3 regions of the Streptomyces sp. NPDC043176 genome follow, and region 2 is predicted to be linked to each of the others. Evidence: riboswitches for the same ligand, from Rfam matches in the RefSeq annotation. Region 2 holds a riboswitch; each other region holds the start of a gene.
The links. A riboswitch is a leader RNA that binds a small molecule or an ion and turns the genes downstream of it on or off. The one in region 2 is predicted to bind cyclic di-AMP.
Positions count from the first base shown of each region.

Region 1: another riboswitch for cyclic di-AMP. It lies ahead of AC067A_RS20320 (transglycosylase family protein); the one in region 2 lies ahead of AC067A_RS22360 (M23 family metallopeptidase).
Region 3: another riboswitch for cyclic di-AMP. It lies ahead of AC067A_RS29915 (LysM peptidoglycan-binding domain-containing M23 family metallopeptidase); the one in region 2 lies ahead of AC067A_RS22360 (M23 family metallopeptidase).

Region 1 is NZ_JBWKCA010000011.1:236,541-238,796, reverse strand. Features, by position in the region: gene AC067A_RS20320 (transglycosylase family protein) at 271-972, opposite strand; cyclic di-AMP (ydaO/yuaA leader) riboswitch at 976-1,149, opposite strand; gene AC067A_RS20315 (transglycosylase family protein) at 1,408-2,256, opposite strand, start outside.
Region 2 is NZ_JBWKCA010000013.1:143,196-145,451, reverse strand. Features, by position in the region: gene AC067A_RS22365 (GntR family transcriptional regulator) at 1-340, opposite strand, end outside; gene AC067A_RS22360 (M23 family metallopeptidase) at 543-1,313, opposite strand; cyclic di-AMP (ydaO/yuaA leader) riboswitch at 1,326-1,490, opposite strand; gene AC067A_RS22355 (M16 family metallopeptidase) at 1,690-2,256, opposite strand, start outside.
Region 3 is NZ_JBWKCA010000023.1:35,090-37,345, forward strand. Features, by position in the region: gene AC067A_RS29910 (tyrosine-protein phosphatase) at 1-472, opposite strand, end outside; cyclic di-AMP (ydaO/yuaA leader) riboswitch at 864-1,022, shown strand; gene AC067A_RS29915 (LysM peptidoglycan-binding domain-containing M23 family metallopeptidase) at 1,025-2,014, shown strand; gene AC067A_RS29920 (SGNH/GDSL hydrolase family protein) at 2,165-2,256, shown strand, end outside.

The DNA.
Region 1 (2,256 bases), on a different contig from region 2:
GCAAGAGCCTAACCGCCCCGGGGGCTCCAGCCCGCCGGGCGCCCGCACCCTGGGACGAAAAAGGACCCAAGGGCATGCATCTGGGGACGAAGGGCCTCAGATCTACTGGACGGTAACCGCTAGGTGCCCCTTCTACGGGCGCCGGACGGGCCCCCTGCACGACGGAACCCCGCTCCGGCGCGCACGGGGGAGAGCGCGCCGGGCGGGGTGGTCACCGCGGGAGGGTCGTCGGGTCCGCGTGAGCCGCCGGACTCACGCGGGCCGCCGCACTCACTTCAGGTGGAGCTGCTGACCCACGTAGATGAGGTCGGCGTCGGCGACGACGTCCTTGTTCAGGTCGTAGAGGGTCGCCCAGCCGCCCTGGACGCCGTGCGCCTGGGCGATGGTGCCGAGCGTGTCGCCGGCCTTGACCCGGTACTCGCCGTCGCCCTGCTTGACCGTCGCGCCGGCCGGGGTGGTGACGGTCCGCTGGGCCGTGGCCTTCTTGGCGGAGGCGGCCTTCTTCGTGGCCGTGGCCTTCTTCGGGGCCTGGCGCTGCTCGCTGCGGGTGGTCGGCTTGGTGGCCGTGCGCTCGGGAGCCTCGGTGCCGCCGCTGTAGGCGGCGTTGGAGAGACCCACGCCGCAGCTCGGCCACGCGCCCTTGCCCTGGCCCGCGAGGACCTTCTCGGCGATGGCGATCTGCTGGGACTTCGACGCCTGGTTGGCGGTCGAGGCGTAGGCGGTGCCGCCGTACGCGGCCCAGGTGGAGGCCGAGAACTGCAGGCCGCCGTAGTAGCCGTTGCCGGTGTTGATGGACCAGTTGCCGCCGGACTCGCACTGGGCGACGCGGTCCCACTCGGAGGCCGTGGCGGCCGACGCGGTGCCCGCGGTCATCAGCGGGGCGGCGACGGCGACACCGGTGATGCCGACGAGCGTGGCGACCTGGGTGGCCTTGGAGGGACGACGATGTTTGCCCTTGCCGGAAAACAGCATGGAGATTCTCCTCACCGACGCCTGTGAGGTGAGCTGTCGGGTTCGGGCCGGAAAGTTGCCCGGCCGCGTGTCCTAGCACGCGGCTTCACCCCAAGCCGGTCATCGGCCGTCTGTCTCGACGGCCGGGACCGGCACTTACCTTGGGTCCCCCACTCCTGCCTTCGGCGCTTACGCGACGACTGTTCCCATCGGCCGACGGCAGGATTCGGCGTTTCGGTCGACGGGGCCCGCGGTGGCGAGCGGTTAAGACCGTAGACACAGACCCACCGGAAGTTCAAAGAGGCGCATTGCGGAAATACCGCCCCTACCTGCCCTCCGGTGGGGGGCGTTTGCGCAGGTGAGAGGTGACGGAGGCAAAGGTCACGGACAGGACACGCCAGTTGAGGCGAAGAGACCCATGTCTCACTTGCCCAGAACCGGACATACGGCCCTGAACTACCCGGCGGCCGTCGCCGGATCCGTCGTCAGCTCAAGGCTCTGACCAGGCAGGATCAGGTCCGGATCGGCGCCCACCGTCTGCCTGTTGGCGTCATAGAGGGCCGCCCAGCCTCCGGGCAGTTCGTTCGACTGCGCGATGTCGGACAGGCTGTCACCGGGCTGCACGGTGTACTCGGCCGAAGTGTCCTGACTGTCCGTTGTGCCCGAATCCACCACGCCGTCAGTCGACGGCGTGATGGTGGAGCTTTCGGCTGGCTTGTCCGTGGACGAGGCGTGTCGCCCGGATTCCGATGAAGTGCCCGGCTTGCCGGTTTCCTCCGGTGCGGCCTCGCCCCGGTGCTTGCCGGATCCGGGCGTGGCCGACGACACGTCACCCCCGGTCGCCCCGGGGGAAACAGGCATACCAGGCGTAACGGACGCATCGGGCGTGCCCGGGGTCGTCGACGTACCGGGCGTGGTGGGCGCGCCCGGGGTGACGGAGGCGTCCGGGGTCTCCGGAGCGGTGGGCGTGGTGGGCGCGGCGGGCGTCGGGGCGGCCATGGCCGTCCTCGGCGCCTGGGCGGCCCGGGAGGTGCCCGCGGAGCCCGCCGACAGGCCGTCGGTCCGGTTCGACTCGGCGACGGGCCCCGCGGGGGCCGCCGGGACGGCCGTCGGGCCCGGGTCGACGCCGGTGCCCTTGCCGTCGTTCGTCAGACCGGCGATCGGCGCACAGGTCGCCCACTCGGTGCTGCCCTTGGCAAGGGCCTTCTCGGCCACCGTGATCTGCTGGGCGCGGCTGGCCAGGTCGGGGCTGGGCGCGTACGCCAGGCCGCCGTTCCGCTCCCAGCTGTCCTGGGTGAACTGGAG
Region 2 (2,256 bases):
GCTCCTGCCCCAGCCTGACCAGGCCGCGCAAGACCTTGAGGTGGGCGTCGGTGCGGCGCTGCGCGGCGCGCGCGGCGCCCAGCGGTTCGAGCAGCGACCGCATGTCGAGGAGGTCGGCCGCCTCCTGGTCGGTGGGCTCGGCGACGTGTGCCCCCGCGTGCCGGCGGGTGACGACGAACCCCTCGGACTCCAGGGTGCGCAGGGCCTCGCGGACCGGGACGCGGGAGACCCCGTACCGGCGGGCGAGTTGTTCCTCGGTCAGCCGGCCGCCCCGCTCGTGGACGCCGGAGACGATGTCGTCCCGGATCGCCGTGCATACCGAATGCGCGGGAATGCGCATGTCCGACCTCCGCTTTGGTCCGCGCGAGACAATTCGAGCGGCGCCTGTTCTGCGCCCGACCATCGACTCTATGGCAGCGCACCGGGATTTCCGAAGCCCCGGCGGAATTCATCGCCTTATGCGGCCGTCTTCCGGGCAGCGAAAAGCCCCGGCTCAGTACGAGCCGGGGCTTTTGCGACGCGGTGCGGAACGGGCCGGAGGGTCAGACCTCGACGCCGCGGGCGCGGAGGTAGGCGACCGGGTTGATGTCGGAGCCGTAGTCGGGGCTCGTGCGCGCCTCGAAGTGGAGGTGCGGGCCGGTGGAGTTGCCGGTCGAGCCGGAGACGCCTATCTGCTGGCCGGGCTCGACGGTCTGGCCGACGTAGACGCCGATGGAGGAGAGGTGCCCGTACTGGGTGTACGTGCCGTCGTTCATCCGGATCACGATGTTGTTGCCGTACGCGCCGCCCCAGCCGGCCTCGACGACGGTGCCGGAGCCGACGGAGACGACCCGGCTGCCGTAGGCGGCGTGGAAGTCGACGCCGGAGTGGCTGCCGGAGGACCAGAGGGAGCCGCCGGTCTTGTAGCCGGTGGAGACGTACGAGCCGGCGACGGGAAGCTGGAAGGAGTTCAGGCGGCGGCGCTCGGCCTCGCGGGCGGCGCGCTCGCGCTCCTGCCGGATCTCCTTGGCGCGGGCCTCGGCCTTGCGCTTCGCCTCGGCCTTGGCCTTCGCCTGGGCGACGGCCTCGACGGCCTCCTGCTCCTGGGCGGCGGCCTGGGCGTCGATCCGGTCCACGAGGGAGTTCTCGGTGATCACCTTGGTGAGGCCGGTGTCCTCGGCGGAGCGGTTGTCCGTGTCGGCGGCGAGCGCCGGGGAGGCGAGGGTTCCGATGACGCCGGTGGTGGCGAGGGTCGCGACGCCGGCGATGCCCACGCCGCGGCGCGCCATCCGGCTCGGACCACGATGCTTCCCGGTGGCACGGGTGAACGCCATGTAGGGGCTGATCCTTTCCTTCCTTCTCGCCTACCGGGTTAGCTGACGGGTTCGGAGCAGGAAGGTCTCCTACGGGCCCCTCCGTACGGGACGAAGGCGTCCGATTCACCCCAGGGACTCATGTGGGTCCCCGGCTCCCCAGGCTCGCGCCTGACGGGGACTCGGCGATGACTGTCCGATGCCGCGGCTGCGGCACGTGCAACTGACGAACAGCCGCCCCGACGCTATGCGGATCGTCTTTCATTCACCAACCAGACACGCTTTTTGTAAGACATGCCACAGGGCAAATGATCAGTCTTGATCCCAATACGGACAAACGGGAGGACCCCGGCGAACATGCCGCCAGGGCCCTCTCGTTGTCACGCCGGAGCCGGAATCAGCCCGTCACGACGGTCACTTCGCCGATGCCGAGCTCCCGCACCGCATCCGCGATCTCCGCCGCGTCGCCCACCAGCACCGTGACGAGCCGGTCCACCGGGAAGGCGCTCACCGCGGCCGCGGTCGCCTCGACCGTGCCGGTCTCGGCCAGGCGCGCGTACAACTGGGCCTGGAAGTCGTCCGGAAGGTGCTGCTCGACCTGATCGGCCAGCGTCCCGGCCACGGAGGCGGCCGTCTCGTACTTGAGCGGCGCGACCCCCACCAGGTTCTGCACGGCGGTCTCGCGCTCGGCGTCGGTGAGCCCCTCGGCGGCGAGGGTCCTCAGCACCTGCCACAGGTCCCCGAGCGCCGGGCCGGTGTTGGGGGTGTCGACGGAGCCGCTGATGGCGAGCATCGAGGCGCCGTTGCCCTCGGCGTCCGAGCGGAGCACCTGGCCGAAGGCCCGCACGCCGTACGTGTAGCCCTTCTCCTCGCGCAGGACCTTGTCGAGCCGCGAGGTGAGGGTGCCGCCCAGGCAGTACGTGCCGAGGACCTGGGCCGGCCAGACGCGGTCGTGCCGGTCGGG
Region 3 (2,256 bases), on a different contig from region 2:
GAACGCTCTCCTCCGCCATCGAGTGCAGGATCCGGCTGTGCTCGGGCGTCCGCTGTATCACCATTTTCCGGTACGACTCGGACATCCGGTCGGCGGCCTTGCCCTCGCCGAGGATCTCCCGCAGCTGCGCGATCTCGCCGTCGCGCACCAGCTTCCAGAACTCCTTGCCGTCCGCCGGGTCGTTGAGCGGTATGTTCACGTTCCGTACGCCCGGCAGCTCGACGTCCGCGCCCTCGACCTTCCGGTCGGCCTCGTTGCGGAAGTCGAAGACGGTGTGCAGTCCCAGCGTGGCGAGGAAGGCGGCGTCGCTCTCGGTCGCGTGGGCGAGGTGGCCGCTGCGGAACAGGCGGCCGGCGCGCACGGCGCGCCCGTCCGTCGTCGGCAGGCCGCCCACGTCCCGGAAGTTGCGGACCCCGGCCAGCTCGGGCTCGTTCGCTTCGGTGGGCGGTACCTGCGGAAGCTGCTGCGTCACGGATGCTCCTGGGTGTCGTCGTTCGGGTGCCCGACGCGAGATCGGTTCCTGGGCCAATCATCCAGGCGGGGCGGTGACGGCGCACCCCCTCGGACGGTAATGAGCGATCTGTCCGTTTTAGGGCGTTAGGCCATAACGCGCCCTGGTTGCAGGCGAGATGAGCCGCGCCGCGTGAGCAGCGTCATAAAAGTGACGGATCGTGGCCGAAGGCCCGGAGCAATTGCCGTGCGCAAAAAGGAAATCGAGGGTCCGTCATCCACGCAGGGTGACCGGAATTCGAGCCGGACGGCACCCCGTGGAATGTCGTCGGAAAACAGTGGCTTGTCCGCGCCCACCCCCTCGTCTAGCGTCACCGTCAATCCGGTCGGACCGCCGAATCCTGCCACCGTCCGGAATTCACTCACCCATGTGTGGCAGGAGCGGGGGACCCAGGTAAGTACGCCGGTCCCGCGGACGCAGGACGGCTTGGGGTGAAGCCGCGTGAGAACGCGGCCGGGCATCTCCAGTCCGAACCCGACAGCTCACCTCGCAGGCGCCGGAGAGGAATTCGCCATGCCCGCGAAGGGTAAGCACCGCCGTCCCAGGACCAACCCGATCACGCGTGGATTCGCCGTCGCCGGCACCGGTGGCGCCGTCGTCGCCCTCCCGCTCCTCGGAGCGACCGGGGCCCACGCCGCTCCGGCCGCCGTCCCTGCCCAGGTCGCCACCGCCGCGGCCCAGGTCAAGGCGCCCGCCGCCCTCCAGGCCGCCCCCGCCGCCGCCAAGGCCGCGCCGAAGACGTACTCCGTCGTCCCGGGCGACTACCTGTCGAAGATCGCCGCCGACCACCACCTGGCGGGCGGCTGGCAGAGGCTGTACGCGGACAACCGCCGGGTCGTCGGCGACGACCCCTCGCTGATCCTGCCCGGCATGAAGCTCACCCTCGGCGCCAAGGGCACCGCGCCCGCCGCCCCGAAGAGCGCCGCGCCCAAGGCCGCCGCTCCCGAGACCACCCAGAGCTCGCAGGACTCGGAGAAGAACGGCGACACCCAGCGCGCCTCCCGTGGCGACCAGCGCGCCTCGGCCCCGGCCGCCGCCACCTCGGAGACCTCCACCTCGGAGACCTCCACCTCCCAGTCGTCGCAGTCCTCCGCCTCCGGCTGGGTCACGCCCGTCGCCGGCGGCGGCTTCTCCACCCCGTACCACGCCTCCGGCTCCATGTGGTCCTCCGGCTACCACACCGGTGTCGACTTCATCGCCTCCTCCGGCACCACCGTCCGCGCCGTCGGCGCCGGCACGGTCGTCTCCGCCGGCTGGAGCGGCGCCTACGGCAACGAGGTCGTCATCCAGCACGCCGACGGCAACTACTCGCAGTACGCCCACCTCTCCTCCCTCTCCGTCTCGTCCGGCCAGACCGTCACCGGCGGCCAGCAGATCGGCCTCTCCGGCTCGACCGGCAACTCCACCGGCCCGCACCTGCACTTCGAGATCCGGACCTCGCCGAACTACGGCTCCGACGTCGACCCGCTGGCCTACCTGCGCCAGCACGGCGTCTCCGTCTGACGCGCGCACCCTCCGACGGCCCGGCACCCCTGTGCCGGGCCGTCGCCGTATTCCGGCTTGGCAGAATCTTTATCGGTGGCATATGTCACCCGGCGTCAACCCCTCCTTACGGTCGCGTAGGTCACATCCGAAGGGGAAGTATGTGCTCCCGTGGCAGACGATTCGAGATCAACAGACAAGAACGCATTCGGGTCGTACGCGGCGATCGGTGACAGCTTCACCGAGGGCGTCGGAGACCCCGG